Regions from separate parts of the Martelella sp. FOR1707 genome, predicted to be linked through region 2. Evidence: predicted binding sites of a transcription regulator. Region 2 holds the regulator's gene; each other region holds the start of a gene.

Region 1 (7,777 bases), on a different contig from region 2:
CGCCGAGTTCGGATCCTGGGCGCGGGCCATGCCGACGACGCCGCGCTTGAACGGCACGTCGGAGAATTCGGCCGGCAGGTCGGGCAAGTCGGAACCGCCCATGCCGGCGCGGTTGAGGTCGTAGCCGTCCTCGGTATCGCCGAACTGAACGTCGCCGGTTTGCGCCATGAAGCCGTCGATCACGCGGTGGAACACCACATTGTCATAGGCGCCCTCTTCCGCCAGCGCCTTGACGCGCGCGGCGTTCTGCGGCGCAAGATCTTCGAAAAGCTCGATGGTGAAGGGGCCTTCGGTGGTGTTGAAGGTCAGCGTGTCGGCGGCCATGGCCGTACCCGCGAATGTCGAAATCAGCGTTGCTGCTGCCAGTCCCGCAATCATCTTGCGCATGTCGTTCTCCTTGAAAAAGGTTTCCTCACTAGGCTACCGCGAGTGTTTTGCCTTCAGCGCCGCCGCCACATAATCCGGCACGAAGCGCGCCACATCGCCGCCCATGGCCGCGACCTGCCGCACCAATGTGGCCGATATCGGACGGGATGCCGGTTTTGCCGGGACAAACACGGTCTGGATATCCGGGGCCATCTCGCCGTTCATGCCGGCCATCTGCATCTCGTAGTCGAAATCCGTGCCATCGCGCAGTCCGCGGATGATCAGGCTGGCGCCTGCCTCGCGCGCGGCATCCACGGCAAGGCCGCTGAAAGCGATCACCTCGATATCCCCTGCCCGCTCCGGCAGGTTTTCGGCAACGCCGCGCTTCAGAAAGTCGGCTCGTTCGTCGAAGGTGAACAATGGCGTCTTGCCGGCATTCACGCCGATGCCGATCACGAGCTTTTCCGCGACGTTCAACGCCTGCAGTACGACGTCGAGATGCCCGTTGGTCATCGGGTCGAATGAGCCTGTGTAGAATGCCTTCGCCATATGCTTCGTCGCGTCCCCGTTTCCGGTCACGGCCTTTTGTCATGGAAAGTGCCGGGCTGCAAGCCGGTTCAGGCTGCAAACGGGGACGTGAAACGAAGAAGCCGGGCGCGAGGCCCGGCTCCAGTCTTCATTCCCGTTGTTCGCCGATCAGGTCTCGTCGGATCCGTCGTCAGGGGCGTCCGTTGCCTCGGCCGCGCCTTCGCTGCCGGCCTCGACATCGACGCCGGCTTCCACGGCGTCCTCGATTACCTCGTCGTCGTCAGGCTCGCTGATGCCCTCGACCGAGACCACCTTCTCCTCGGCGCCGGTCTTGAACACGGTGACGCCCTTGGCGGTGCGGCTGGCGATGCGGATGTCGTAGACCGGCACCCGGATCAACTGACCGGCATTGGTAACCAGCATGATCTGGTCGCCGTCGAGAACCGGGAAGGCGGCAATCAGCTTGCCGATTTCGTCGGTCTTCGAGGTGTCGGTGGCGCGGATGCCCTTGCCGCCGCGCCCGGAGATGCGGAAGTCGTAGGACGACGAGCGCTTGCCGAAGCCCTTTTCGGTGACGGTCAAGATGAACTGCTCGCGGAACTTCAGCTCCTCGAAGCGATCATCGCTGAGCGTGCCCTCTTCCGCCACTTCCTCGCCGACAAGCGCGATATCCTCGCCCTCCCCGGTCTCGGTGCGGCGTTCAAGCGCTGCCCGCTTCAGATAGGCGGCGCGCTCCCACGGCTCGGCGTCGACATGGCTGACGATGGTCATCGAGATGACCTCGTCGCCTTCCGCCAGACCGATGCCGCGCACGCCGATCGAATTGCGGCCGGCGAAGACGCGGATGGCGGGAACCGGGAAGCGGATCGCCTGGCCCATCGCGGTCGTCAGCAGCACGTCGTCATCCGGCGTACAGGTCCAGACCGACAGGATGCGATCATTCTCGTCATCGAGCTTCATCGCGATCTTGCCGTTGCGGTTGACCTGCACGAAATCCGACAGCTTGTTGCGGCGCACGGTTCCGCGCGTGGTGGCGAACATCACGTCGAGTTCGGACCAGCTTTCCTCATCCTCGGGCAGCGCCAGAATGGAGGTGATCGCCTCGCCCTGCTGCAGCGGCAGCATGTTGATCAGCGCCTTGCCGCGTGACTGCGGCGTGCCGATCGGCAGACGCCAGACCTTTTCCTTGTAGACGATGCCGCGCGAAGAGAAGAACAGCACCGGCGTGTGGGTGTTGGCAACAAACAGCCGGGTGACGAAATCCTCGTCGCGGATCGACATGCCGGAGCGGCCCTTGCCGCCGCGGCGCTGCGCCCGGTAGGTGGTCAGCGGCACGCGCTTGATATAGCCGTTACGCGACACGGTGACGACCATGTCCTCGCGCGCGATCAGATCCTCGTCGTCCATGTCCGGACCGCCTTCGAGAATTTCGGTGCGCCGGGGCGTGCCGAACTCGTCGCGGACCGCGATCAGCTCTTCCTTGATGATCGCCTGGATCTTCATCCGCGATGACAGGATTTCGAGATAAGACTTTATTTCATCGCCGATTTTGTTCAACTCGTCGCCGATCTCATCGCGACCGAGCGCGGTCAGACGCGACAGCCGCAGTTCGAGAATGGCGCGGGCCTGCTCCTCGGACAACTGATAGGTGCCGTCCTCGGAAATCTTGTGGCGCGGGTCGTCGATCAGGCGGATCAGCGCCTCGACATCCTGGGCCGGCCAGTGGCGCTCCATCAACTGCTCGCGTGCCGTCTGCGGATCGGGGGCGCGGCGGATAAGGTTGATGATCTCGTCGATATTGGCAACGGCGATCGCGAGACCAACCAAGACATGGGCGCGCTCGCGGGCCTTCCTCAGCAGATATTTGGTCCGCCGGCTGACGACGCTTTCGCGGAAAGCGACGAAGGCCCGCAGGATATCGAGCAGGGTAAGCTGTTCCGGCTTGCCGCCGTTGAGCGCCACCATGTTGCAGCCGAACGAGGTCTGCAGCGGCGTGTAGCGATAAAGCTGGTTGAGGATGACCTCGGCATTGGCGTCGCGCTTGAGTTCGATGACGACGCGATAGCCTTCGCGGTCGCTTTCGTCGCGCAGATCGGAAATGCCCTCGATGCGCTTGTCGCGCACCAGTTCGGCCATCTTCTCGATCATCGTCGCCTTGTTCACCTGATAGGGAATCTCGGTGATGATGATCTGCTCGCGGTCGCCGCGCATCGGCTCGATCGTGGCCCTGCCGCGCATGATCACCGAGCCGCGCCCGGTCTCATAGGCGGACTTGATGCCCGCACGGCCAAGAATCTGCGCCCCGGTCGGGAAGTCCGGCCCCGGGATGATCTGCATCAGTTCCGGCAGCTCGATCGCGGGATTTTCCATCACCGCGATACAGCCGTCGATCACCTCGCCCAGATTGTGGGTCGGGATATTGGTGGCCATGCCGACGGCGATGCCGCCCGCGCCGTTGACCAGAAGATTCGGGAACTTCGCCGGCAGAACCGACGGCTCCGACAGCGTGCCGTCATAGTTCTCGCGGAAATCGACGGTCTCCTTGTCGAGATCGTCGAGCAGCGTATGCGCGACCTTCTGCAGCCGGCATTCGGTATAGCGTTCGGCCGCCGGCGGGTCGCCATCGACGGAGCCGAAATTGCCCTGCCCGTCGATCAGCGGCAGGCGCAGCGACCAGTCCTGCGCCATACGCGCGAGCGCGTCATAGATCGCGGCGTTGCCATGCGGGTGGTATTTACCCATGACATCGCCGGTGACGCGGGCGCATTTGACGTATTTCTTGTTCCAGTCCACGCCCATTTCGGACATGCCGTAGAGAATGCGCCTGTGCACCGGCTTCAGGCCGTCACGAACATCCGGCAGCGCGCGGCTGACGATCACGCTCATGGCGTAATCGAGATAGGAACGCTGCATTTCCTCCATGATGGAGATGGGCTCGATGCCCGGCGGCAGGCCGCCGCCCGAAGGTGTCGTTTGATCAGTCAATGTGAATCACGATCTCAAGCTAGAATCATCTGGTTTTTTATAGCCGAATCCGATGGCTGACGCCAATTGCGCAAGCCTCCTGACAGTGGACAGACGGCGGATTCCAAGTTTTTATTCGTGTCAGGTGGTGATCTTGTGGCAAGCTGGCAAGAGCACTGCGGATGCCGCCTGCGGTTTGCCGCGGCGGCGTAGCCCATCAAGAAGAAAAAAACAGGCGGAAACGGGCGGATGAACGAACTGGCAACGCTGATAAACGGCTTCACCACCTTGATGGTGACCATGGATCCGCCCGGCATGGTGCCGATATTCCTGGCGCTGACGGTAGGTATGACCCAGGCCCAGCGCCGCAAGGTGGCGATCCGGGGCAGCCTGATTTCGTTCTTTCTGCTCCTGGCCTTTGCCCTGCTGGGCGATGACATCCTCAACGCGCTCGGTATTTCCATGAGCGCGTTTCGTATTGCCGGGGGCATTCTTCTGTTCTGGATCGGCGTGGAAATGATCTTCGAAAAACGCGTCGAAAGAAAGGAGAAGACGACGGAAACCGCCATCACGAAGGATGGCTTGGCCAATCTCGCCGCCTTTCCGCTTGCCATGCCGCTGATCGCCGGCCCCGGCGCGATCTCCGCGACGATCCTGCTCGGCTCAAAGATGGAAACGGTACTGGACAAGCTGGCGCTCGTTCTGGTGATCTTCGTCGCCACGCTGGTCGTGCTGCTGGCAATGCTCGCCGCCGGCATGATCGACCGGCTTCTCGGCGAAACCGGTCGTAACATTCTCACCCGCATTCTCGGCATGATGCTGACGGCGCTGGCCGTGCAGTTCGTGATCGACGGCGTTACAACGGTGATGCACGCTCCGCCGCCCGCGGTCGCCGGGTGAAATCTATGCTCTGCCGCCGATGGCGGAAAACGGTCTCACCGCCCTCAAGAAGGCGATGCAAGGTTGATCAGAACGGAATGTCGTCATCGAGATCTTGCGAGAAGCCGCCGCCGCTGCGACCGCCGCCGCCGGAAGACGGCTGTGAGCCGTAATCGTCATAGCCACCGCCGCCCTGGCTTCCGCCAAAGTTGCCGCCCTGCCCGCCGCCGCCTTCGCCGCGGCCGTCCAGCATGGTCAGCGTGGCGTTGAAGCCCTGCAGCACGACCTCGGTCGAATAGCGCTCCTGGCCGCCCTGGTCGGTCCATTTGCGTGTCTGCAGCTGGCCTTCGATATAGACTTTGGAGCCCTTGCGCAGATATTGTTCGGCGATCTTGCAGAGACCCTCAGAGAAAATCACCACGCGGTGCCATTCCGTGCGCTCCTTGCGCTCGCCGGAATTACGGTCGCGCCAGCTTTCCGACGTGGCCACCCGCAGGTTGGCGATCGGCCGGCCGTCCTGTGTACGCCGGATTTCCGGGTCCGCTCCGAGATTGCCGACGAGGATGACCTTGTTTACACTACCTGCCATGACTACCACCTGTATAACCGCGTTGCGGCGCTTTAGAGAATTTTCGGCAGCATAGACGATCTCTCCGAAAGCGATCAACCGATACGGGACAATCCACAATTAAAAATGTTCTTTATTTGTTCTATCGCTCTGTTATGATCGAGTCAAGCGATTCAACCGGGGACATTCAAGTCGTCTGTTTTGCTGCACCTCGACAGAGCCGCAGCGCGAACTACATAGGAAGCAAATTCCCTTCTCGAGAAGCCTGATCCCATGAGCGAACTGAAGAATATCTCCATCCGCGGTGCGCGCCAGCATAATCTCAAAGGCATTGACGTGGACCTGCCGCGTAACAGCCTGATCGTGATGACCGGGCTTTCGGGCTCCGGCAAATCCTCGCTGGCCTTCGATACGATCTATGCGGAGGGGCAGCGGCGCTATGTCGAGAGCCTGTCGGCCTATGCGCGCCAGTTCCTGGAGATGATGGAGAAGCCGGATGTCGACCGGATCGAGGGCCTGTCGCCCGCGATCTCGATCGAGCAGAAGACCACCTCCAAGAACCCGCGTTCCACCGTCGGCACGGTGACTGAGATTTATGACTATATGCGGCTTCTGTTCGCGCGCACCGGGGTGCCCTATTCGCCGGTGACCGGTCTGCCGATCGAAAGCCAGACCGTGACGCAGATGGTCGACCGCATTCTGGCGTTGCCGGAGCGCACAAGGCTTTATATTCTTGCGCCGCTGGTGACCGGCCGCAAGGGCGAGTTCCGCAAGGAACTGGCGGAACTGATGAAGAAGGGCTTCCAGCGCGTCAAGATCGACGGCGAATTCTACGAGATCGCCGAGGCGCCGAAGCTCGACAAGAAATACAAGCACGATATCGATGTGGTGGTCGACCGCGTTGCTGTGCGCGACGATCTCGCGACCCGGCTTGCCGACAGCCTGGAAACCTGCCTCGAAATCGCAGACGGGCTGGCGGTCGCCGAATTTGCCGACAAGCCGTTGCCGGAGAACGAGACGGCGGCCGGCGGCGCCAAGAACAAATCTCTCAACGAAACCCATGAGCGCGTTGTTTTTTCGGAAAAATTTGCGTGTCCTGTTTCAGGATTCACGATTCCGGAAATCGAGCCGCGGCTGTTCTCGTTCAACAACCCCGTCGGCGCCTGCCCGACCTGCGATGGTCTCGGTTTCCAGCAGAAGATCGATGAGGGGCTGGTCGTTCCCGACCGGTCGAAAAAACTGTCGGACGGCGCGATCGCGCCCTGGGCCAAATCCTCGTCGCCCTACTACAAGCAGACTCTGGAGGCGCTCGGCCGGCATTTCGGTTTCAAGATGACCGATCGCTGGGACAAGCTGCCGGAACAGGCCACCAACGCGATCCTCAACGGGACCGAGGACAAGATCGAGTTCCAGTATGCCGATGGCGCGCGCAGCTACAAGACCACCAAGAGCTTCGAGGGAATCATTCCCAATCTCGAGCGGCGCTGGAAGGAAACCGATTCCGCCTGGGCGCGCGAGGAGATGGAGCGCTACATGTCGGCGGCCCCCTGCCCGGCTTGCAGCGGCTACCGGCTGAAGCCCGAGGCGCTCGCCGTCAAGATCGACAAGCGCCATATCGGCGAGGTCAGCCAGCTTTCAATCCGCGCGGCGCGCGACTGGTTCGAGGACCTGCCGAAGCATTTTTCGCAGAAACAGAACGATATCGCGGTGCGCATCCTCAAGGAAATCAACGAGCGGCTGCGGTTCCTGAACGATGTCGGGCTGGAGTATCTGACCTTGTCGCGCAATTCCGGCTCGCTTTCGGGTGGCGAGAGCCAGCGCATCCGGCTCGCCTCGCAGATCGGCTCAGGGCTGACCGGCGTGCTTTACGTGCTGGACGAGCCCTCGATCGGCCTGCATCAGCGCGACAATACGCGGCTGCTCGATACGCTGAAACATCTGCGCGATATCGGCAACACCGTCATCGTGGTCGAGCATGACGAGGACGCGATCCTGACGGCAGATTATGTGCTTGATATCGGCCCCGCGGCCGGCATTCATGGCGGCGAGGTGGTGGCCGAGGGCACGCCTCAGGCGATCATGGCCAATCCGAAATCGCTGACCGGGCAGTATCTGAGCGGCGCGCGCGCCGTGGCCGTGCCCGCCGAGCGGCGGCCGCAGAAAAAGGGCAAGGCGCTCAAGGTGGTCGGCGCGCGCGGCAACAACCTCAAGAATGTCACCGCCTCGATCCCCCTCGGCCTGTTCACCGCCGTCACCGGCGTTTCCGGCGGCGGCAAATCCACCTTCCTGATCGAGACGCTCTACAAGGCGGCGGCGCGGCGCATCATGGGCGCGCGCGAAAACCCGGCCCCGCATGATCGCATCGAGGGTCTGGAATTCGTCGACAAGGTCATCGATATCGACCAGTCGCCGATCGGACGCACGCCGCGCTCCAACCCGGCGACCTATATCGGCGCCTTTACGCCGATCCGC
Region 2 (7,777 bases):
AACGAGAACACCACCATGTTCCAGACCACCGGAAAGCCCGAGAAGAAGTTCTCGCCGGTCTTCATCCCGCTGTCGGCGTAATAGATCGCGCTGGAAACCACGATCAGCGCGGCGGCGACGAAGGACAGCGGCTCGCCGATCATATGCGATTGATAGAGCGCGAAGGCGGGTAGCAGCACATAGGTAACGTAATCGATGATGTTGTCGAGCATGACGCCGGACCAGCTCGGCAGCACTTCGGAAACCCTCAGCCGCCGGGCGATCGGCCCGTCAATGCCGTCGACAAGCAGCGCCAGCCCGAGCCACCAGAACATCGACACGAATCGCCCCTCGGCGGCGGCCACGACCCCGAGAAAGGCCAGGAACGAGCCCGAGGCCGTCAGGATATGGACGGAAAAAGCCCTGATTTCCGCATATGGCACTTTTCGCTGAGTGAACAATCCCATTCGATATCCGTTTGCTGCGTCGTGCGTTGCCGGCCTTTTCCGCCGGACGATCCGGCATGCCTACCGAATTTCGGTCAAGAATGCACCAGATGGATGCGATGCGCGAAAAAAATCTTGGCTTTCCAGAATTTTTCGCAGCAGAAACAGCCTTGCCGCATTATATCGGTATCACAACAAATGACGAGGCTCGATTATGGCGGAGCATGAAATTGCAGTGATCGGCGGCGGACCTGCCGGTATGATTACGGCGCTGTCGCTGGCGCGTGGGGGGCGCCATGTCGCCCTGGTGGCGCCCGCCCAAAGCAGCGGCGACCACCGCACCACCGCGCTTATGGACCACTCCATCGCCTTCATCAACCGGCTGGGCCTGTGGAAGGACGTCAAACCCGGCGCCGCGCCGCTCAAGACCATGCGAATTATCGATGGCACCGGCCGCCTGCTGCGCGCGCCGACCGTCAGCTTCCGCTCCGCCGAGATCGACCTCGAGGCCTTCGGTTACAATATTCCGAACACGGTGCTGGTCGAAAAGCTTTCGCAAGCCGTCGAGAACGAGGCCAACATCACCCAGTTCCGCGAGGCCGCAAGCGATATCGACATCGGCAAGGATGCAGTCGCGATAACGCTCGCCTCGGGTGACAGCCTCAATGCAGCGCTGGTCGTCGGTGCCGATGGCCGCAGGTCCAAGGTGCGCGAAAGCGCCGATATCGGCACCCGGCAATGGAGCTATAAACAGTCCGCCGTCGTTCTGAATTTCGAACACGGCCTGCCGCACGGCGATATCTCGACCGAGTTCCACACCCGCAACGGCCCCTTCACCCAGGTTCCGCTGCCGGAAGCCAACCGTTCCAGTCTCGTCTGGGTCATGGCGACGGCCGATGCGGAGGCCATGGTTGACCGCCCGCCGGAGGAAATCGCCGCGGCGATCGAGGAGCGCATGCAGTTCCTGCTGGGCGCGGTGAAAATCAATGGCCCGGTGCAGAAATGGCCGCTCTCCTCGCTGGTTGCAAACCGTTTCGGCAAGGGCCGGATGGCGCTTGTCGGCGAGGCAGCGCACGCCTTTCCGCCGATCGGCGCGCAGGGGCTGAACCTCAGCCTGCGCGATATCATGCGGCTTTCGCGCATGCTGGACGGCATTGACGGCTCGACCATCTCGTCACGCACCGGCGAGCGCTATGATTTCCTGCGCAAGTCCGATGTCTGGAGCCGGACGGCAAGCGTCGACCTTCTGAACCGTTCGCTGCTGGCCGATTTCCTGCCGGCGCAGCTCGCACGCTCGGCCGGGCTCTACGTGCTCTCCGCTGTGCCGCCGCTACGCCAGTTCGCCATGCGCGAGGGCGTGCAGCCGATGCGCGGCATCAAGGCGCTGTTTGCGGGATAACGTCAGAAAACCGGCATAAGTTATTGTTTTAGATGTCTTTAGACGCCGAATCTAGAACGGAATCGCATCGGCTCCGATCAACGCCAGCAACACGCCGAGCGTCGCCACCGATGCGATTGTCGAGATCAGGATTGTCGCCGAGGCGCGCTCATACCAGATGCCGTACTGGCGAGCGATGACGAAGACGTTGGTCGCCGTCGGAAGCGCAGCCATCAGCACCGCCGCCTTGACCCAGAGCGGGTCGAACCCGCCATGGACCATCATGAACAGATAGACCACCAGCGGGTGGAGGATCAGTTTTGCCGGCACGATATAGTTGATTTCCGCCGGCACCCGCCTGACCGGCCTCAGCGCCAGCGTGACGCCCATGGCAAACAGCGCGCAGGGCGCTGCCGCCTGGGCAAGATAATCTACCAGCCGGCTGAAGGCCTGCGGCATGGCGAACCCGGATGCAGAGACAGCAAAGCCCAGTGCCGTTGCCACCAGAAACGGGTGAAGCAGGGCCCGCAGCACGATATGGCGCACCAGCGAACGCCCTCCCCCGCCGCCGGCCGTCGCCATCACCGTCGGCGCGACGATAAAATGCACCGCGTTTTCGAAGCAGATGATCAGCGCCACCGGAACGGCAGCCTCCTCCCCCAGCGCCAGCAGCGCAAGCCCCGGCCCCATATAGCCGATATTGCCATAGCTGCCGGCAAAGGCCTGGATGGTCGTTTCCCGCACCCCGTTCTTCTTCCACAGATAGCCGATGGCAAACAGTAACAGAAAAACGGAATAGGTCGCCGCAAGATCGATCGACACGAAATCGAGCCGCGTCAGTTGCTCGAACGGCGTGCGCGAGACCAGTTTGAAGAACAGCGCCGGAAGGGCGGCATAGATGATGAAGATATTGAGCCAGGCGGTTCCTTCTTCGGGATGGCGAAAGATCTTCGCCGCGCCGAACCCGATGACGATCAGCCCGAAGAACGGGAAAAGCAGTGCTAGAATATCGGCCATGGCTCCGGTCGCTTGGTGGCGGGCAGCTAGCCGATGCGCGAGAGCACCGGAAAGGTCTGCTGAAACCAGATCGCCATATCGGCAATGAAGCCGAAAAGAAAGGCGACGCCGGTGAGAATCAGCAGCACGCCCATGATTTTCTCGACAGCGCCCAGATGTTTGCGAAACCGCGTCAGAAACCGCATGAAGGCGCCGGAGAAATAGGCCGCGATCCAGAACGGCACGGCAAGGCCGAGCGAATAGACCGCCAGCAGAACCGCTCCGTTCGAAACCGTCGCCTTGGTGGCGGCCACGGCGAGAATCGCGCCCAGCACCGGCCCGATGCACGGCGTCCAGCCGAAGGCGAAGGCGAGCCCCATAATATAGGCGCCTGTCACGCTTGCCGGCTTGCCGCCGCCGTGAAACCGCGCCTCGCGCGAAAGAATCGAAATCCGCAGCACGCCCAGGAAATGCAGGCCCATCAAAATGATGATCACGCCGCCGACCTTGCTCAGAATATCCATATACTGGCGCAGCAGCTGTCCGATGGTGGACGCGCCCGCGCCGAGCGCCACGAAGATCGTCGCGAATCCGAGCGTGAAGAAGAAGGCCGGCAGCAGCACCGCCCACTGGCTTGCCGGCTTGGCTTCGCCGCCGCCCTTCAACTGGTCGACCGAGATCCCCGCCATGTAGCAGAGATAGGGCGGCACCAGCGGCAGCACGCAGGGCGAAAGAAAGGACAGCGCGCCGGCCAGAAGCGCGCTCAGAAGGGAAATATCGCCAATCGACAAGAAACCTGCTCCAACACCTAAGAAATCGGGCGCGGGCGATGTCCGCGCCCCATTCCCGCGGCGACGAAAATGGCCGCGGAATGCGTCCGCGGGTCTTAAACCAGATGACCGGTCAAATCCAATCACCTTTCCGCGCGCCGAAAACCGCCGTATTATCGCTTTGGCGGCGAGATTCCGGGTTGACCTTGGATAAGACCCTTTCTATGTTCCGCCCACTTTCAGCCGGGCATCCGGCTCGGGAGAGCGTAGCTCAGCCGGTAGAGCAACTGACTTTTAATCAGTAGGTCCAGGGTTCGAACCCCTGCGCTCTCACCATTTGTTTTTCAGCCGGTTTTGATTTTCCTTCCCCGCTTCGTTAAAACGCGGCCAAGCGCCAGGCGTATCAATCTCGGGGGACCGCATGCCGCATATGTTCGTCAATCGACCGCGTCTTCATGACGTGATTGCCGATACGCCGGCTAAGCGAAAGAATTTCCGCTGGGAGACGATCAACGCGATGGCCTACCAGGCCGGTGGGCTGATCTTCATTTTCGGCAGCATCTGCTTCTTTCCGGCGCTCTCGGCCTATGCCGATCTTGGCGCCTGGATATTCTTCTTCGGATCGCTGATCTATCTGCTCGTGACCGGCCATGACCTGATCGAGGTCTTCGTTTACGCTAGGCAGCGCAACGCCCCGGAAACGCTGTGGGACAGGCTGGAGGCCTGGGCGGCGTGGACCTATGTCTTCGGAACCGTGCTGTTCGTGGTTGGCAGTATTTTCTTCCTGTCTTCCGTCGACCTTCCCAAGGCCGGCGCTTGGTGCTTCATCATCGGCAGCGTCTTGTTCGTGATCGGCGCGGTGATCAACGTCATCCAGATCGTCCAGGCCGACGATCTCGTCACCCTGCAGATGATGAACCTGACCGCGCTGACCTTCGTGGTCGGCTCGGCGCTCTTTGCCGTCGCTTCGATCCCCTATCTCTGGACGCTTGCCAGCGAGCGCGACGAAACCCTGCTCGATGGTTTCCTGGCGTGGCAATATCTGGTCGGCAGCGTCCTGTTCTTCATCGGCGGCCTGTTCAACTATCGCCGCGCCTATCGCGTCGTCGCCGCAGCACTCGGAAAGCCGACGCCCTATGCGCGCCACCCGCTGAAGCCGCTTGCGCCCCGTCGGAGGAAGCCCTGGGAAAAGTGACCGCTGCCCCAAACCCCGGCCTTGGTTGCCGATTCGCCGCGACCGGGGACAGTGGCCGCGAACGCGCAGCACAGCCCCTGCGTCGCAAGCGCTTCCGCGCACTTGCGGAACACAGTGAGAACATGTATATTCGTTCTGGATTTGTTTCGAAGGGCCAGGGGCAGGAAATGCTGACACGCAAACAACAGGAATTGCTGTATTTCATTCATGAACGGATGAAAGAGACCGGCATTCCGCCGTCCTTCGACGAAATGAAGGAGGCGCTCGACCTCGCGTCGAAATCCGGCATTCACCGCCTGATCACCGCGCTGGAGGAACGCGGCTTCATCCGCCGGCTCCCCAACCGCGCCCGCGCGCTCGAAATCCTGCGCATGCCGGACAGCGCGATCGGCCAGCAGCCGCGCCGGGGCTTCTCGCCAAGCGTGATCGAGGGCTCTCTCGGCAAGAAGCAGGAAGAGCCGAAGGCGCCGGCCAGCGCCAATGACGGCGGCTCGGCGGGGATTCCGGTCATGGGCCGGATCGCCGCCGGCGTGCCGATCTCCGCGATCCAGGAAAATACCCATCAGATCACCGTGCCGGCGGAAATGCTGGGCGCGGGCGAACATTACGCGCTGGAGGTGCAGGGCGATTCGATGATCGAGGCCGGGATTTTCGACGGCGACACCGTGATCATCCGCAATATCTCCACCGCCTCGCCCGGCGATATCGTCGTGGCGCTCGTCAATGACGAGGAGGCGACGCTGAAGCGGTTCCGCCGCAAGGGCGCCTCGATCGCGCTGGAAGCGGCCAATCCGGCCTACGAGACCCGTATCTTTTCGGCAAACCAGGTCAAGGTGCAGGGCAAGCTGGTCGGCCTGATCCGTCGTTACCACTGAAGGTGAGCGTCTCAGGAACCGAGATGACCGGCAGATATTCGCCGGAGCGCCAGTCATAAAGCCGGTGCCTGTTCCACGGGCGGGTCAATGCTCTGACCGATGTGCTGACTGAGATCGTCATCGGGCCGCAGGATGGTTTGGCTGACGGGGGCGGTTGCGCCTTCGCATCCGCGATGCCTCCCGGCAACGGATTGGCATTACCTGCCTGCTGATCGGGTTCGCCGACCCTGCCCGGCTCCGCGACCGAGCGCCGTATGTCGCCGTCGTCCATATCGCGACGGTCGGCCGGCGGCAGCGTGAATTGAAAGGCGCCGTGCTGGCGACGCATTGCTGGCGTGACGAGGTATGCGCCGGAACGGCAGGTCTGGAATCCGGGGCGGTAACGGCTGACGACGATATCGGCATTGTCGCAGGCAAGGCCGGCAAAGGCCGGCCGGTCGACCGTCATGATCCTGCGGCCCATCATGGTCGCATAGCACCACGCATCTTTCTTGCAGCGGAAGATGCCGGGCGTCCGGCCGGCTTCGGTGATCGTATCGCTGAGCGCCCGCGCGGCGCTCGCCATATCCGCTGCTTCGAGCCGCGCGAAACGATCTTCCTCATTCAGCGCCAGTACGCTTTCCTCAACAGGCGGCAGCGTCTCCGCGAGCGTGAGCGCCGTTTCCCACTGCTCGAACACGAAGGATGGCGGCCGCTTCGTGGTGAGCGCCGCGACATCGCCGGTGACGATCGCCACGAGATCGCCGTCGCCAGCCACCAGGATTTGCGGCGGCGGAGGCTCGGGCGGCCAAGAGATCAGCGCGAAGGAAACCGCTATCGGAATCACACCGAAGAGACGCAGACGCGTGCGCAACAACACGAGCGGCAGGAAGCCGGCGAGAAACAGCAGCAGAAACCCCTTCGGGGCACGGCCGGTGGTGAACGCGCCGCCGAGGCTATCGACCCAAGTCGCGGCCTGCATGACCCAATCAAGCCCCCAGCCCATGACGATCAGAAACGGCGCGTGGAGATTGAGCGGCATGGCGATGAGCGATAAAAGCCCGGCCGGCATGACCACGAAGGTGACCACCGGCATGGCGAGCAGATTGCCAAGCAGCCCGTAGCCCGCGATACGGGAAAAATGATGGATGGCGAACGGCGTCGTCGACAGCCCGCCAATCAGCGCGGTGAGCACGATACCGGAGGCTGCGATCCAGAGCCAGCGGAGCGGCCCGCGACTTTGGCGAAACCCGTCAGCGGGCCGGCGCTGCCATGCGCCATAGCCCGCGATCAGCGCCAGCGTGGCGGCGAAGGACATCTGCATGCCCGGCCCCACCACTTCGGCGGGGGTCACGATCAGGATCACGAGCGCGGCGAGCGCCACATTGCGCAGGCTGATCGCCGGACGGTCAAAAATCGCCGCCGCCAGCATCACCGCCAGCATGATGAAGGCGCGTTCGGCGGACACCTGCATGCCCGAGATCAAGAGATAGAACAGTGCCGCCGCAATCGCAGCGGCCGCCGCGATCTTCTTCGTCGAAATCGCCTCGGCCGCGCGCGGCGACAGCGCCAGTAACAGCCTGAGGCTGGAGAAGAAGATGCCGGCGGCCAGCGCCATGTGCAGACCGGAAATGGCAATGATATGGGCAAGGCCGGCATTGCGCAGCGCATCGAGCATGTCGTCGCTCAGCGCCCGGCGCTCGCCGGTGATGATCGCATTGGCAAAAGCGCCGGTGTCACCCGCAAGCACCGCACGAATGCGACCCGCAATGCCATCGCGTATCCGCTCGATCGCAAAACCCGCCCTTGCACTGAGCCCCGGCGCGGGCACAAGACCGGCATCGCTTGGCGGCCCATAGAAAAAGCCCACCGCGCCGATGCCGTCGAAATAGGAGAGAAACCCGAAATCAACCAGGCCGGGCATGACCGGGGCGGAAGGCGGCAGCAACCGGCCAAGCCCCTGAATGGCGTGACCGATGCCGACAGGCGGCAAATTGCCGCGGGCGACAAGCGTGACGCGCTCGGGCGGACGGTGGATCACGGGGTCGTCCGTCGCCGTCACCTGCACAACATAGCGCCAGCCGGTTTCCGTCGGCTCGCGGCTCTCGACGACGCCGGTGATATGGGTGGTCACCGGCGAATCGAGCATCACCGTGGCC
Region 3 (7,777 bases), on a different contig from region 2:
CTTTCCGGTCCGCCCTGGTACGATCTCTTCACCAATTACAATGCCGGCGCGATCGCTGCCGCTTCCGGCGACACCGCCAAGGCGCGCAGCTATTTCAACGATGCGCTGCTCGACCGCCAGGGCTCGGCAACCTCGCCCGACACGATGCTGAAGACCGTCATCGCGCTTTCGGCGATCGAGGCCGAAGCCGGCAATACCCGCAAGGCGCTCGATACGGTCTCGACGGCGGAGACTTACGGCCTCAACCCGGCTGTGCTCAACCCGGTGCGGGAACGCATCGAGGCCGGCGAGCCCATACAGTCGCTGCCGGAAACCGCTGCCGAAGGCGCCAGCGGCGCCCTGTTCGAAGTCGCGGCGGCGCTTAACCAGGGCGGCAGCGATGACATTGTTACGCTCTATCTGGCACTCGCCGAGGCGCTGACGCCGGATGATTCCGACGTGCTTTACCTGCGCGGCGTGGTTGCCGCCGCCAATGACGAGCCGGAACGCGCGCTTGGCTATTTCTCGCGCATTCCCGAGGATGCCCCGCAATATCGTCTCGCCGAACTACAGCAGGGCCTTGCGCTTGCCGGCCTCGATCGCTTTGACGAGGCGCGCGACCACCTGACCGCGCTGATCGAAGAAGCGCCGGATGACCGCCGCGCCTATCTGGCGCTGTCGGGCGTCTATTCGGAGCAAAAGGATTTCCAGGCGATGGCCGATCTGCTGGACCAGGCGGTGGCGCGCATCGGTCCGGTCGCGTCGGCGGAGGACTGGGGCATTTTCTACCGCCGGGGCATCGCCTATGAGCGGCTGAAGGAGTGGGACAAAGCCGAGCCCGATTTCAAACGGGCGCTGGAGCTCTACCCCAACCAGCCGCAGGTGCTGAACTATCTCGGCTACTCCTGGATCGACCAGGGCATCAATCTGGAGGAGGGGCTCGACCTGATCCAGCAGGCCGTCGATCAGCGCCCCGATGACGGCTATATCGTCGATTCGCTCGGCTGGGCCTATTTCCGGCTCGGACGCTATGACGACGCGGTGCGTGAGCTTGAGCGCGCGGTGGTGCTCGATACCGGCGATCCGACGATCAACGACCATCTCGGCGACGCCTACTGGCAGGTGGGGCGCAAGCTCGAGGCGATCTACCAGTGGAAAAAAGCGCTTACCGATGAGCCCGAAGAGGATCAGGTGCCGGTGATCGAGGACAAGATCGCCAATGGCCTGACGATCGAGGATGACGAGACGCCTCTCGCCAGGGCGGCAGAGGGAGACGGAGACGCCGTCAAGACGCCGTGACCACGGCCGACGGCGCGGCCTTGCAGGCCGAGGCCCGCGCCAAGATCAACCTTGCGCTTCATGTCACCGGCAGGCGCGGCGATGGCTACCACCTGCTCGACACGCTGGTAACCTTTGCAGCCTTCGGCGACCGGCTGACCTTTACCGCGGCAGACGCCGACCGGTTCACGCTTTCCGGCCGGTTTGCCGAGGCCGTGCCGCGCGGTGATGATCCGGATCGCGGCAATCTGGTGCTGAAGGCCCGCAACCTGCTGCGGGAACATGCCGAGGCAGAAGGGCTTTCGGCGACGCCTGTGCATATCCATCTGGAAAAGCGCTTGCCGCCCGCCTCCGGCATCGGCGGCGGCTCGGCAGATGCCGCCGCAACCTTGCGGGGCCTTGCGCGGTTCTGGCGGCTGCCCGGCGAAATACCCGCATCGCTCGCGCTTTCGCTCGGCGCCGACGTGCCGATGTGTCTTGCCGGAAAGCCGCTATTTGCCCGCGGGATCGGCGAGGCGTTAACGCCTGCGAGGGATTTACCCACGCTCTTCCTCGTGCTCGTGAACCCGTTGCAGGAAGTGGCGACGCCAGCCGTTTTCGCGGCGCTCGAACAGCGCGACAATCCGCCGGTCCTCTCCGACGCCGCCATGCCGCGACGGGCAGAGGACTGGCTCGGCCTCATCAAGCGCGCCCGCAACGATCTCCAGCTTCCCGCAAGCCGGATCGCGCCGGTGATCCATGCCGTTATCGATGCGCTTTCGGCGACCGACGCCGAACTCGTGCGCATGTCTGGATCGGGCGCGACCTGTTTCGGCCTTTACCCCGATCTTGCGACCGCGGAGAAAGCGGCGACGCGCCTTGCGGCGGCCTATCCCGACTGGTTTGTCATTGCCACGCCCACAATTTCCTCAGGAGATGCCGCATGAGCGACCGCCCCTTCATTCCCGTGCGCTTTGCCGTGCTCACCGTATCCGACAGCAGGACGCTGACCGACGACCGATCGGGGGACACGCTGGCCGCGCGGATCGAGACCGCGGGCCATATTCTGGCCGATCGTCGCATCGTCGGCGACGACCGGGCGGCGATCGCCGAGACGGTAAAAGCCTGGTGCGACGATGACGGGATCGATGTGGTGGTGACCACCGGCGGAACCGGCTTTACCGGCCGCGATGTGACGCCGGAGGCGATCGAGCCGCTGTTCGACAAGCGCATGGACGGCTTTTCCGCGATCTTCCACCGCATTTCGTTCGAGAAGATCGGCACCTCGACGGTTCAGTCGCGCGCAACCGCCGGGCTTGTCGGAAAGACCTTCGTGTTCGTGCTGCCGGGTTCGCCCGGCGCCTGCAAGGATGGCTGGGACGGGATCATCGCCCAGCAGTTCGACTACCGCCACATGCCCTGCAATTTCGTGGAAATCATGCCCCGGCTGGATGAGCACCTGAAGCGGAACGCGTAAGTGCCGGCATTGCGCCTGATTCGGTTCATGTGCGGATCATCGCCCAGGCCGGAATGATCTCGCAGGAAAGCCGCCGCGTCATCTGCCGGCGGGCGAGCATGAAGGGCGAATCACCGCCTGCGCTGGCCTTTTCGAGCGCCATTGGCTTTGGCAGAAGCACGCCCACTTCCAACGGGCAACGTTTCGCGAAAAGCCTTTGCCAGAGCGAACGGCGATGCCGCTTTGACCGCGAGAACCGAGCGGGCCTGGTTTCCAGAGCGATATGCTCCGATACCGATTCGACCCAGCCGGAAAGCGGCCGCGCGCCCGGCTCCAGCACGAGCACCCAGTCGCCGCGCGACTGGCGGATGACCTCAGTCAGATCCCAGCTCCGCATGAACCGGCAGCCGGCGGCATCAGCCACGCGTTCGACGCCCTCGCCGGCGCCGTGCTCGAGAACGATGACATCGCTGACAAGCCCCTCGACGGCGCCTGCCACCAGAGCCGAGAGCGTGTGCGCAAGCTCGGCTTCCTGATTTCTGCTTTCGATCAGAACGCTTAACATGCCGCTATTTAGGCAATTTGCAGGGCTCTTGCCAAGGGCCAAGGCCCATGTGAACGGAAGGCGCGCCATATGTTCTTGCTTTGTTCTCAAAGTTAACCTATATTTTCCCTCAGTGTTGCGAACGGGCACGAAGATCCGCCGGCGCAACAGACGGGAGATGATCATGGAAGACGCTTTCGATATGGACATCGCCGGCTTCACGCCGCCTCCGGCCCGACATTTCGAGCCGGTCGAGACCGGTCGCAGGCGCGGCCGCGCCGCGACCGCCAACCCTGCCGGCCGGTTCGAACCGGTGAGCCGGGAGCGCTTCGACGACGGCTGGCATCTGGAGGAGGACCTGCCGGCCTTTTCCACCGAGGTGCAGGTCGAAAAGGTGAAGTCGATCATCACCCGCAACACCTCGCCGGACGTGCCGTTCGAACGCTCGATCAACCCCTATCGCGGCTGCGAGCATGGCTGCATCTACTGCTTCGCGCGGCCGACTCACGGCTTCATGGGACTGTCCGCCGGGCTTGATTTCGAGACCCGGCTGTTCGCCAAGCCCGATGCGCCCCGCCAGCTTGCCCGCGAGCTCTCCAAGCCGGGCTACCATGCCAAGACCATCGCGATCGGCACCAATACCGATCCCTATCAGCCGGTGGAAAAGGAATGGCGGATCATGCGCCAGGTGCTGGAGGTGCTTGCCGATGCCAATCATCCGGTTTCGATCACCACCAAATCCGCGCTGATCCTGCGCGATATCGATATCCTGTCGCAAATGGCGGAAAAGCATCTGGTCAAGGTTTCGATGTCGGTGACCACGCTCGACCGCAAGCTTGCCCGCAGCATGGAGCCGCGCGCCGCCACGCCCCCGCGCCGGCTGGAGACGATCCGCGCGCTTGCCGGCGCCGGCATTCCCGTCGGCATCTCCGTGGCGCCGATCATACCGGTGCTGACGGATCACGAACTGGAGCGCATTCTCGACAGCGGTGCTGCCGCCGGGGCGAGCGAGGCGAGCTATATTCTGCTGCGCCTGCCGCTTGAGGTCGCGCCGCTGTTCAAGGACTGGCTGCTGGAGCATCACCCCGACCGCTATCGCCATGTGATGAGCCTGATCCGCTCGATGCGCGGCGGTAAGGATTATGACGCCGAATTCGGCAAGCGGATGAAAGGCAGCGGGCCCTATGCCTGGCAGATTGCCCGCCGATTCGAAATGGCCGTCAAACGGCTGAAGCTCACCCGCCGCAGCATGGCGCTGAGGGAAGACCTGTTCACCCCGCCCGATGGCGGCGGGGCGCAGCTCAACCTGTTCTGATCCCTTTCCGGCCGGGAAAGCCCTTGGACCCGGCCGAAGAGGTCCCCTTCACTGCCGCACATGAGCAGTTTTCAGAATTGCTCCGAAGGGGACTTGCGGGAGATCGGAAGGCGGTGTGAAATGACACCATGTCATCCGCGCTTCCTTCCGATTCTCCTGCCCTTTTCGATTTGCCGCCGGCGGTGCCCGATTTTTCTCTGGAAAGCGCGGCGCGTTTGCGCGGGCTCTGGCCCGTCGCCGGTTGCGACGAGGCGGGCCGTGGCCCGCTTGCCGGCCCGGTGGTGGCGGCCGCCGTGATCCTCGATCCGGAGAATATTCCCGCAGGCCTCAACGATTCGAAGAAGCTCACGGCAAAGGCCCGCGAGGCGCTGTTCGAGGCGATCTTCGATTCGGCGCTGGTATCGGTCGCCTCCAGCAGTCCCGGCCGGATCGACCGGGTCAATATATTGCGGGCCTCGCTCGATGCGATGCGCCGCGCGGTGCTGGGCCTGGCGCTGCCGCCGGCCATGGTGCTTGCCGATGGCCGCGATCAACCGCCCGGAATCCCGTGCCGCTCGCAGGCCGTGATCAAGGGCGATGCCCGCTCGCTGTCGATCGCCGCCGCCTCGATCATCGCCAAGGTCACCCGCGACCGGATGATGGCGCAGGCCGCGACCATCTATCCCGCCTACGGGTTCGACGGCCATGTCGGCTATGGCACAGCGGTCCATCGCGCGGCAATCATCGACACCGGCCCCTGCCCGCTTCACCGCATGAGCTTCCGCCCTCTGCGCCAAGTCGAATAGCGGCCTCAAGGCCTAAACTTTCAGGATTTTTTTCGGGAAATTGCGATGGTCGGAGTGGCAAGATTCGAACTTGCGACCCCCTCGTCCCGAACGAGGTGCGCTACCAGGCTGCGCTACACTCCGTGACCAGCGGCTGCTCTATAAAACAGCCTGCCTGCTTCGGCAAGCGCCCCGCGACATTTTTTTGACGCGAGGCGTAAGGTAATGAACCACCGGGGAACTTCAGCCCTGAAAACGGCGGCGCGGTTCGGCAAAATCCACCCTAAAAACGTCGCCGATCGCCTTCCAGAAGGGGGCCAAATTCAGCCGGACTTGGCGTCGCGCTGATAGATCCAGTCGTGATCCGGATGGTTTTCGAATCGCCACTTGCGCAGCGGCCCGGCCATGACGTTGAGATAGTAGAGCTCATAGCCATAGGGCGCGCCGCAAGGGTGGTGGCCCTTCGGCACCAGCACCACGTCGCCATCCGATACCGCCATGGTCTCGTCCAGCGAACCATCCTCGGTGAACACCCGCTGGAAGGCAAAGCCTTGGGCGGGGTTCAGCCGGTGGTAATAGCTTTCCTCCAGATAGGTCATGTCGGGAAAGCGATCCTCGTCGTGGCGATGCGGCGGATAGGATGACCAGTTGCCGGAGGGCGTGAACACCTCCGTCACCAGCAGGCTGTCGGCGACATCGCGCTCTTCCATCGCGATCGGATAGATGTAACGGGTGTTGGCGCCCTTGCCGCGTTCGGTCAGCGCAATGCCTTCCGGGCCGATCACCTGCGCTTCACGGCCGGGTTTTGCCGGGGCGGTGCAAACGGCAAGCGTGCAATCGGTGGTGGCGGTGGCCGACCATTCGGCGCCTGCGGGAATGTAGACGCAATGCGGCGGCAGGCGCTCGAACACGCTCATCCGCTCGCCGAGCTCGCCGAACGAGACCTCGCCAGAGCCAATTTCGGCCTTGCCCTCGACAAGCACCAGGATCACCTCGGTATCACCGGTATGCTCGCTTGCGCTCTCGCCGGGCTTCAGGCGGTAAAGCCCGAAGCCGACATAGCCCCAGTTCGCGGTTTCCGGCGTGATATCATGCACCTTGCCGGTGGCGGCGGTCGGTTTTCTGAGAAGATTGCTCATCGCGTGCTTTCCCTTTCGTCTTTCGCCTGCATCAGCCCGCAGTGTCGAGACCCGCGGCCTTCGCCATCGCCTTCAGGCTTTTCAGGCCGAGCGACTGATATTCGAACGGATTGCGCACATCCGGATCCTGCTCCGCCTCGATCACCAGCCAGCCCTGATAGCCGGCCTTGGCCGCGATCTTCAGCACGGGTTCGAAATCGACACCGCCCTCGGCATCACCCGGCACGGTAAACACGCCGCGTCGCACGCCTTCAAGGAAGGAGAGATTTTCGCCGCGCACCTGCTCGGCAATCGCGGGCCGCACATTCTTAGCGTGGATATGGCCAACGCGGGCCATATGTTTTGCGGCAAGCCGTTCCGGATCGCCGCCGCCGAACAGGCAATGGCCGGTATCGAGCAGAAGCTTCGTCGCCGGCCCGGTGTTTTCCATCAGAAGGTCGATCTCGTCCTCGGTCTCGACGATCGTGCCCATATGATGATGGTAGACCAGCGCGATGCCCTGATCGGCGGCATATTGCGCCAGCGCCTCGACGCCCGCGCAGAACGCGGCCCACTCGCCGTCGGCAAGCTTCGGCCGGTCGTTGACGGGTTTGCCGTCATCGCCGTGGATCGCGTTCGAGGTCTCGCAGACGATGATGACCTTCGCGCCCATCGCCTTCAGGAGGTCGAGCGCCGGCTGCATTGCCTTCTTCTCGTCTTCGACCGAATGCGTGAGCAGGTTGAGCGAATGCCAGCCGGAGACGTATCTCAGGCCGCGCGGCTCCAGCACCGCCTTCAGGCCCTCGGGGTCCTGCGGAAACTTGTGGCCCTTCTCGATGCCGTCGAAGCCGATCTTGGCGGTCTCGTCCAGGCATTGCTCAAGGCTGATATGGGCGCCGAGACTGCGGTCGTCGTCATTGGTCCAGGCAATCGGATTTGTGCCATAAAGGATCATGCTCAGCTTCTCTTCTTGAGCGCGGCTTCATAGCCGGCGCGCGCTTCGTTGACTTCGCTCCGTTCGGAGACTTCCGGCACCGCCACATCCCACCAGTGGCCGCCTTCATCCGGCGTCGGATAGGGATCGGTGTCAATGACGATCACGTTCACCGCGCTCGCTTCGCGCGCCGCTGCCAGCGCCTCGTCAAGCTCGGCGATCGAGGCGACCTTGGTGGCGTTCGCGCCCATCGCCGCGGCATGGGCGGCGAAATCGATGGCGATCGGGTTTTCGTGGTTGGCATGGGCATAGAGATTGTTGAACTCGGCCCCGCCGGTCGCCATCTGCAGCCTGTTGATGCAGCCATAGCCGCGATTGTCCGTGATCACGACGGTGATCTTGACGCCCAT
Region 4 (7,777 bases), on a different contig from region 2:
CGGCGTCGTGATGATCTCATCGGAAATGCCGGAGCTGCTGGGCATGTGCGACCGCATTTACATCATGAACGAGGGGGCATTGGTGGGCGAACTGAGCGCCGCAGAGGCGAGCCAGGAACGCATCATGTCCTTCATTGTCAGGAAATGAGAAAGCGATGAATATACCCGAGGAAACCGCCGCGGACGAGCACAAGCCCTCGATCCGATCCTATCTGACTCTCCGGATGCGCGATTACGGCATCCTGCTCGCTTTGATCGTCATCATCGCGTTTTTCCAGATCGTCACCGACGGCGTGCTGATGCGACCGGTCAACATCACCAACCTGTTCCTGCAGAACTCCTATGTGATCATCATGGCGCTCGGCATGCTTATGATCATCGTGGCCGGGCATATCGATCTCTCGGTCGGCTCGATCGTGGGCTTCATCGGCGCGCTGGCCGCGGTGATGATCGTCCACTGGCAGGTGCCGGTCGTGGTCGCCTTCTTTGCCTGCATCTTCGCCGGCATGCTGATCGGGGCGTGGCAGGGATACTGGGTCGCCTATTGGCGCATTCCGTCCTTCATCGTCACGCTCGCCGGTATGCTGATCTTCCGCGGGCTGTCGCTCTGGATCCTCAACGGCCAATCGGTTGGCCCGTTCCCGGGCTCATTCCAGCTGCTGTCGACCGGCTTCGTGCCCGATCTCTTCGGCGTCGGCCGGCCTAATATGACGGCACTTGTGGCCGGCATCATCGCTGCTGCCGCGATCGTCTATCTCGCCTGGCGGTCGCGGGTGCGCAACGTTGCCTACGGTATCGAGGATGAGCCGCTGTCCTTCTTCCTGGGCCGCAACATCATCGTTGCCGGCGTGCTGGTGTTCGTGGCCTGGAAGCTCGCCTCGTTCCGCGGCCTGCCGAACGTGCTGATATCGATGGCGATCCTGACGGTGATCTACACCTTCATCACCGAAAGCACGACCTTCGGGCGCAGGGTCTATGCCATCGGCGGCAACGAGAAGGCGGCGGCCCTTTCAGGCATCAATACCAAGCGGCTGAACTTCATCGTGTTCGTGAACATGGGCATGCTGGCAGCACTTGCCGGTCTCGTGTTCGCCGCCCGCCTCAACATCGCCACGCCCAAGGCCGGCAACGGTTTCGAGCTTGATGTGATCGCGGCGGTGTTCATCGGCGGCGCGTCGATGTCCGGCGGGGTCGGCAAGATCGTCGGCGCTGTGGTCGGCGCATTCATCATGGGCATCATGAACAACGGCATGTCGATCATGGGCATCGGCATCGATTACCAGCAGGTGATCAAGGGCCTGGTGCTGCTCGCCGCCGTCGTCTTCGACGTCTACAACAAGAACAAGGCCTGAATTTCCGGAAGAAAGGCAGGGCGACACAGCCCTGCCGCTTTGCGCGCCATGCGTGCCCCCGACACGAAAAACCCCGGCACATCGGGGGATGATGTGCCGGGGCACGGGGCGCACCCGCTTTTTCCAGACTGCCGGACAAGCCGGCACCTTGGCGCGTCTGGATAGGGCATTAACGCGTCATCTCGCAAAATGGACCAAAAGAAAAGTAAAAAATTTAACAATTGGGTCCAGCGCCCCAATATTCGGGTTCTTACGACCATGCCGAGCGGCAGCGCCCGACAGGCGCAACCTCCTTTGAAATAGGGCGCTGGCGCCTGGCGTCTACCTGAAAGACGAATGCGGATTTGCGTTTCCGCCGTCCGGCAAGGTCAAAAGCCTCGCGCGGCTGGATCATCGGGCGGTTGGTCTGAACCGCCCGTTGCTCTCCGGGAAATGGATGGCGTAATGGCAGGGACCGATGATTTCAGGCCCGTGCGTCGACCGCGGCTTTTTCCGGGATCGACGGCTGGGCGCCGGGCTTGAGGCAGGCGAGCGCGCCTGCGACAGCGGCGCGGTGCGCGGCTTCCGCGAATGGCAGCCCCTGATCGAGCCCGCTTGCGAAATAGCCGCAGAAGGTATCGCCGGCGCCGACGGTATCGACCGGGTCGATCTTCAGCGCGTCGATGCGGTGGAAGTTGCCCTCATGCATGGCGATGACGCCCTCTGCCCCGAGCGTGATCACGATGGTCTGGCCGGTTTCGTCATGGCGGGTTTTCAGCATCGCGATCCGCCCCTCGCTGCCGAGTTCCTCGGCCCCGACGAGCCGCTCGAACTCGGTCTCATTGGCAATCACGATATCGGCGAGCGCGCCGAGTTCAGCCGCTTCCGGCGTCAGCGGCGCGGTGTTGAGGATCGTGCGGATGCCCTTTTCGCGGGCGCTCTTAAGCGCGGCACGGATGGCACTCGCCGGGATTTCGAGCTGCAGCACAAGCGTGTCCTCCGGCGACATTTCTGCCACGACCGCCTCGGCGTCCGCTTCGGTGACCTTGCCGTTGGCGGCGGCGTTGATGACGATGACATTTTCTCCGTCGCCGCCGACAAGGATCATCGCCGTGCCGGTGGGGCCATCGGTTGTCTTCACCGCCGAAAGGTCGACGCCGGCGTCCGAAAGGAGGGCGGTGGCGGCGGAGGCGAACTCGTCATTGCCGACGGCACCCGCCATGGCGACTTTGGAGCCGGCACGGCGCGCGGCAAGCGCCTGGTTTGCGCCCTTTCCGCCCTGGGCGGTGGCAAAGGAGGTGCCGGCCACGGTTTCGCCCGGCTTCGGCAGGCGCGGTGTGGTGGCGATGAGGTCCATATTGATGGAACCGAAGACCGTGATCATGGCATTACTCCCGTCAGCTTCGCTTGGTCGGTGCGAAGCCTCCGCCGGAGGGCGAGGCCGTCCGTCGCGCCTCGCCAGTCCGGCACACTCAAACATCGCATCCAGTCGGCCGATCGCGAAACCGGCCGCCGGTGCTCTCTCTTGCGCTTTTATTGCGCGCAAGCCGCGATGGCAATCAGTCCTCGTCGACGACGCGCAGTTTCATGCGGCCGAGCCCCTGCTGTTCCTCATCAGGCGTGGAAGACGGCTCGGCCTCCTTTCGGCCGGTCTCGAATTCCAGCGTCGCGATCCGTTCGCCGCGCCGGGCGATCTTGCCCGTGGATATCCGGATCGTCTCGACATCCTGACGGGCCTGGTTGAAATGGCTTTCCAGTTTTGCCACGCGCTCGTTGAGGCGGGTGAGGTCCGCCAGCAGATGGGCCACCTCGCCCTGTATCAGATGCGCCTGTTCGCGCATGCGCTGGTCCTTCATCACCGCCTGCACGACCTGGATCGACAACAGCAGCAGCGTCGGAGAGACGATCACCACGCGCATGGCGTGGGCGCGCTGGACGACCGCTTCGTAGTGCTCGTGTATATCGGCGAAAATCGATTCGGAGGGAACGAAGAGGAAGGCCGTGTCCTGGGTTTCGCCGGGCAACACATACTTGCCGGCGATATCGCGGAGATGGGTGTCGAGATCGCGGCGGAAGCGCTGGCTGGCGGCGCGCGCCGCCTCGTCGCTGTCCGCCGCGCGCATGGCGTTCCATGATTCCAGCGGAAACTTGGCGTCGATGATCAGGGGCGGCGCGCCGTTCGGCATGTCCACCACGCAATCGGGCCGGGTCCCGTTCGACAGCGTCGCCTGGAACCGGAAGCTGCCGGCGGGCAGGGCATCAGCGATAATCGCCTCCATCCGCCCCTGGCCGAAAGCGCCGCGGGTCTGCTTGTTCGACAGAATCGCTTGCAGGCCCACCACATCCTTGGCCAGCGACTGGATATTGTTCTGCGCCGCATCGATGACGGCGAGCCGCTCCTGCAGGCGGCGAAGGTTCTCGTGGGTGGTCTGGTGCTGCTGGTGCAGCGTGGTGCCGATCCGCTGCGAAAGCCCGTCGAGCCGAGAGCCGAGCGCGGCATTCAGCTCCGACTGGCGGCTGCCGAACAGCTCCGCCATCGTCGCCATGCGGCCCTGCATCTCACTTTGCGCCTGCACCAGTTGCTGCAGCTCGCGTTCGAGGCCCTTGTCCTGCCGCGCACCGCCGCGCCGGGCCAGGAGAATGACGAGGGCGGCAATCAGAATGCACAACGCGCCGGCCATGGCGAGCGTCGCCGTGTCCATTGCCGCCAGTCGGGCCATCGCTGCATCCATAACGTCACCTCTCTTATCGCGAGCCTAGCGCAGATTTTTCTTGAAATAAAGATCAAAACGTGAACAAAATGGTTGACGGGTGACAAAGAGGACGGGAGGTTTGGGGTAGACCGTATGAAAATATTTCCCCCGGCGCGAACATGCGCTATGGGGTGGGCATGACCACGATGCCATTGATTATTTTGCCGGACCCTCTGCTGCGCACGGTCTCGAAGCCGGTCGAGCGCATAGACGACGACCTGAAGAAATTTGCCGACGATATGCTGGAGACCATGTATGAGGCTCCGGGCATAGGCCTTGCCGCGATCCAGGTTGGCGTGCCCCGGCGCATGCTGGTTCTGGATGTCGCCAACAAGGACGAGGGCGAAAAACAGCCCATGGTGGTGATCAACCCCACCGTGCTGCACACTTCCGACGAGCGCTCGGTCTATGAGGAGGGCTGCCTGTCGATACCGGAGTTTTATGCCGAGGTGGAACGTCCGGCGAACGTGCGGGTGCGTTATACCGACCTCGCCGGCAAGGAACAGGAAATCGAGGCCGACGGCCTGCTCGCCACCTGCCTGCAGCATGAGATCGACCATCTCGACGGCGCGCTGTTCATCGATTATCTGTCGCGTTTGAAGCGCGATCGGGTGATCAAGAAGTTCACCAAGGCGGCCAAGCACAAGCTTTAGGATATGCCGAATCGATGCGGCATGCCTGCAGAGCGCCTCGATACGGCATGGTGAGAGCGGGCCCGTGCTTCCGTTGATTGGCGAACCCCTGATTGGCGAACCCTTGAAGGCCGGCTTGCGACAACGAACCACGTCGTTTCGGTCCGCCGGGAGGCCACTACGGTTCGATGTATTTCCGGGTGCGGCAGATTTGTCTTTGGCAGCACGGCGGCTGCGTTCTATCTGTCCGGTTGCCGCGGTTTCGCGGTTGCCGCATTGCGTAGGCCGGAAGGAGTGATCATGACCCTCAGAATCATTTTTATGGGCACGCCCGAGTTCTCCGTTCCCACCCTGAGGGCGTTGAAGGAGGCGGGCCACGAGATTGCCTGTGTCTATACCCAGCCGCCGCGGGCGGCCGGCCGGCGCGGGCTGACAGAGGTGAAGTCGCCGGTGCATCAGGCGGCCGAGCTGCTCGGCTTGCCGGTGCGCACGCCGGAAAATTTCCGCGCTGACGAGGAGCGTGCCGCCTTCGGCACGCTCGATGCCGATGTCGCGGTGGTGGTCGCCTATGGCCTGTTGCTGCCGGAGGCGATTCTGAACGGCACGCGGCTTGGCGCTTATAACGGCCATGCCTCGCTTCTGCCCCGCTGGCGGGGCGCAGCGCCCATCCAGCGCGCGATCATGGCCGGCGACAGCGAGACAGGCATGATGGTCATGAAGATGGAAAAGGGGCTCGATACCGGGCCTGTGGCGCTGACGAAACGGGTCGCGATCGGTCCGGACATGACGGCGGGCGGGCTGCACGACCGGCTGATGCATGATGGCGCGCGGCTGATGGCAGAAGCGATGGTAAAGCTCGAGGCGGGCGATCTGCCGCTTTCGCCGCAGGCCGAAGACGGCGTGACCTATGCGAAGAAGATCGACAAGGGCGAAACCCGGATCGATTTCAGCCGTCCGGCCGCCGAGGTGCATAATCATATCCGGGGGCTCGCGCCGTTTCCGGGCGCCTGGATGGAGGTGCCGGCGGGCAAGCGGCTGGAGCGGGTCAAGGTGCATGAAAGCGCGCTCGGGGCGGGCGAGGGCGCGCCCGGCACGGTGCTTGCGGGGCCAGACCTCACGATCGCCTGCGGAAACGGCGCGGTGCGGCTCCTCCGGCTGCAGAAGGCCGGCGGCAAACCGCTTTCGGCCGAGGATTTCCTGCGCGGCACGCCGCTTGCGCCGGCAACGGTGCTCGCCTGATGCCGCGTTACCGCCTGAAGGTCGAATATGACGGCGCGGCCTTTGTCGGCTGGCAGCGCCAGGCCGAGGGGCGCTCGGTGCAGAGCGCGCTGGAGGAGGCGATCGCCGGGTTTTCCGGCGAGACCGTTTCCATTCGCGGGGCGGGACGCACGGATTCGGGCGTTCATGCCCGCGGTCAGGTGGTGCATCTCGATCTCGCCAAGCCCTGGAGCCCGTTCACGCTGCTGAATGCGGTCAACGCCCATCTTCGGCTTGCCGGCGATGGCATTTCGGTGGTCGATGTGGTCGAGGCCGAGCCGGATTTCGATGCCCGGTTTTCGGCGCTCAGGCGGCATTATCTCTATCGCATCATCAACCGGCGCGCCCATCCGGCGCTGGAATGGAAGCGCGGCTGGTGGGTGCCGAAGCCGCTGGACCACGCGGCGATGCATGCGGCGGCCCAGATGCTCGTCGGCAGGCATGATTTCACGACCTTCCGCTCGGTGCAGTGCCAGGCGAAATCGCCGGTGCGCACGCTCGACCGGCTCGATGTCACGCGCGACGGCGATATCATCGAGATCCGCGCCAGCGCCCAGAGCTTTCTGCATAACCAGATCCGCTCCTTTGCAGGCACGCTGAAACTTGCCGGCGAGGGCAAGATGTCGGCGGAAGACGTGCGCCAGGCGCTGAAGGCGCGCGACCGCAAGGCCTGCGGTCCGGTGGCCCCGCCGGAAGGGCTTTATTTCATGCAGGTGGACTACCCGGGCGATTGAGCGACATCCGGACGGGGCTTGCGTCATTCGGTCTTCCGATATATCTATATTTCCAGCTTTATGGATATGTTTGAGGTTCCGATGTCCGTCACCATCTACCACAATCCCGCCTGCGGAACGTCGCGCAACGTTCTGGCGATGATCCGGCAATCCGGCGAGGAGCCGGAGGTCATCGAATATCTGAAGACCCCGCCGACGCGCGAAAAGCTTCAGGAATTGATCGCGGCGATGGCAATTCCGGTGCGTGCTCTGCTGCGCCGCAAGGGTACGCCCTATGACGAACTCGGGCTTGACGATCCGGCTCTTTCCGACGACGAGCTGCTCGACGCCATGATGGCGCATCCGATCCTGATAAATCGCCCGATCGTGGTGACCGAGAAGGGCGCGAAACTGTGCCGTCCGTCGGAGACCGTGCTTGAAATCCTTCCGAACCCGGAAATCGGCGGCTTTACCAAGGAAGACGGCGAGGTGGTCTCGCCGCAGGGCAAAAAGTGAACCTGCCTGACGCGGGATCACTGCCCGCGCTGGATGAAACGGCCTTCCGCCCTGTCGACCCCGAACGCCTGTTTTCCGGCAACCGGATCGCGCATCCGCCAAGGGTGCTGATGCTGTACGGTTCGCTGCGCGAACGCTCCTATTCCCGGCTTTTGACCGAGGAGGCGGCGCGTTTGCTTGCGGCATTCGGCGCGGAGGTGCGGATTTTCGATCCGCATGGCCTTCCGCTGGTCGGCAGCACCGATGAAAACCATCCGAAGGTGCAGGAGTTGCGGTCCGCTTCGATCTGGTCCGAGGCGCATGTCTGGTGCTCGCCCGAACGGCACGGCGCGATGAGCTCGGTCATGAAGACCCAGATCGACTGGCTGCCGCTTTCTGCGGGCGGCGTGCGGCCGACTCAGGGGCGGACCCTGGCGCTGATGCAGGTGTGCGGCGGATCCCAGAGCTTCAATACCGTCAATCAGATGCGCATTCTCGGCCGGTGGATGCGGATGTTCACAATTCCCAACCAATCCTCCGTCGCCAAGGCCTACAACGAATTCGACGAGAGCGGTCGGATGCAGCCGTCACCGTAT

Evidence for each region. The regulator LexA, encoded in region 2, represses DNA repair genes until DNA is damaged. The targets are predictions, from matches to a motif close to TGTTCNNNNTGTGTTCNG.
Region 1: uvrA (excinuclease ABC subunit UvrA) is a predicted target of LexA. The motif match lies at 5,433-5,450, and genes of this name have one in related genera.
Region 3: V6765_RS19995 (glycosyl transferase) is a predicted target of LexA. The motif match lies at 3,328-3,345, and genes of this name have one in related genera.
Region 4: V6765_RS18035 (DNA recombination protein RmuC) is a predicted target of LexA. The motif match lies at 4,112-4,129, and genes of this name have one in related genera.

What each region holds. Positions count from the first base shown of each region.
Region 1 covers NZ_JBAKFP010000004.1:9,786-17,562, reverse strand. Annotated here, with positions in the region: gene V6765_RS11435 (peptidylprolyl isomerase) at 1-387, opposite strand, end outside; gene coaD (pantetheine-phosphate adenylyltransferase) at 421-915, opposite strand; gene gyrA (DNA gyrase subunit A) at 1,063-3,879, opposite strand; gene V6765_RS11420 (MarC family protein) at 4,108-4,758, shown strand; gene V6765_RS11415 (single-stranded DNA-binding protein) at 4,826-5,326, opposite strand; gene uvrA (excinuclease ABC subunit UvrA) at 5,579-7,777, shown strand, end outside.
Region 2 covers NZ_JBAKFP010000010.1:79,555-87,331, forward strand. Annotated here, with positions in the region: gene pcsA (phosphatidylcholine synthase) at 1-446, opposite strand, end outside; gene V6765_RS22580 (UbiH/UbiF family hydroxylase) at 640-1,824, shown strand; gene V6765_RS22585 (AEC family transporter) at 1,876-2,820, opposite strand; gene V6765_RS22590 (cytochrome c biogenesis CcdA family protein) at 2,847-3,590, opposite strand; tRNA gene V6765_RS22595 (tRNA-Lys) at 3,830-3,905, shown strand; gene V6765_RS22600 (YrhK family protein) at 3,991-4,764, shown strand; gene lexA (transcriptional repressor LexA) at 4,932-5,639, shown strand; gene V6765_RS22610 (ComEC/Rec2 family competence protein) at 5,593-7,777, opposite strand, start outside.
Region 3 covers NZ_JBAKFP010000008.1:13,930-21,706, forward strand. Annotated here, with positions in the region: gene V6765_RS19980 (tetratricopeptide repeat protein) at 1-1,278, shown strand, start outside; gene V6765_RS19985 (4-(cytidine 5'-diphospho)-2-C-methyl-D-erythritol kinase) at 1,275-2,183, shown strand; gene moaB (molybdenum cofactor biosynthesis protein B) at 2,180-2,713, shown strand; gene V6765_RS19995 (glycosyl transferase) at 2,739-3,257, opposite strand; gene V6765_RS20000 (PA0069 family radical SAM protein) at 3,439-4,551, shown strand; gene V6765_RS20005 (ribonuclease HII) at 4,680-5,336, shown strand; tRNA gene V6765_RS20010 (tRNA-Pro) at 5,383-5,459, opposite strand; gene iolB (5-deoxy-glucuronate isomerase) at 5,639-6,454, opposite strand; gene iolE (myo-inosose-2 dehydratase) at 6,486-7,388, opposite strand; gene iolD (3D-(3,5/4)-trihydroxycyclohexane-1,2-dione acylhydrolase (decyclizing)) at 7,391-7,777, opposite strand, start outside.
Region 4 covers NZ_JBAKFP010000006.1:218,252-226,028, reverse strand. Annotated here, with positions in the region: gene mmsA (multiple monosaccharide ABC transporter ATP-binding protein) at 1-148, shown strand, start outside; gene mmsB (multiple monosaccharide ABC transporter permease) at 156-1,352, shown strand; gene V6765_RS18040 (ribokinase) at 1,816-2,715, opposite strand; gene V6765_RS18035 (DNA recombination protein RmuC) at 2,891-4,051, opposite strand; gene def (peptide deformylase) at 4,222-4,737, shown strand; gene fmt (methionyl-tRNA formyltransferase) at 5,017-5,955, shown strand; gene truA (tRNA pseudouridine(38-40) synthase TruA) at 5,955-6,707, shown strand; gene arsC (arsenate reductase (glutaredoxin)) at 6,789-7,202, shown strand; gene arsH (arsenical resistance protein ArsH) at 7,199-7,777, shown strand, end outside.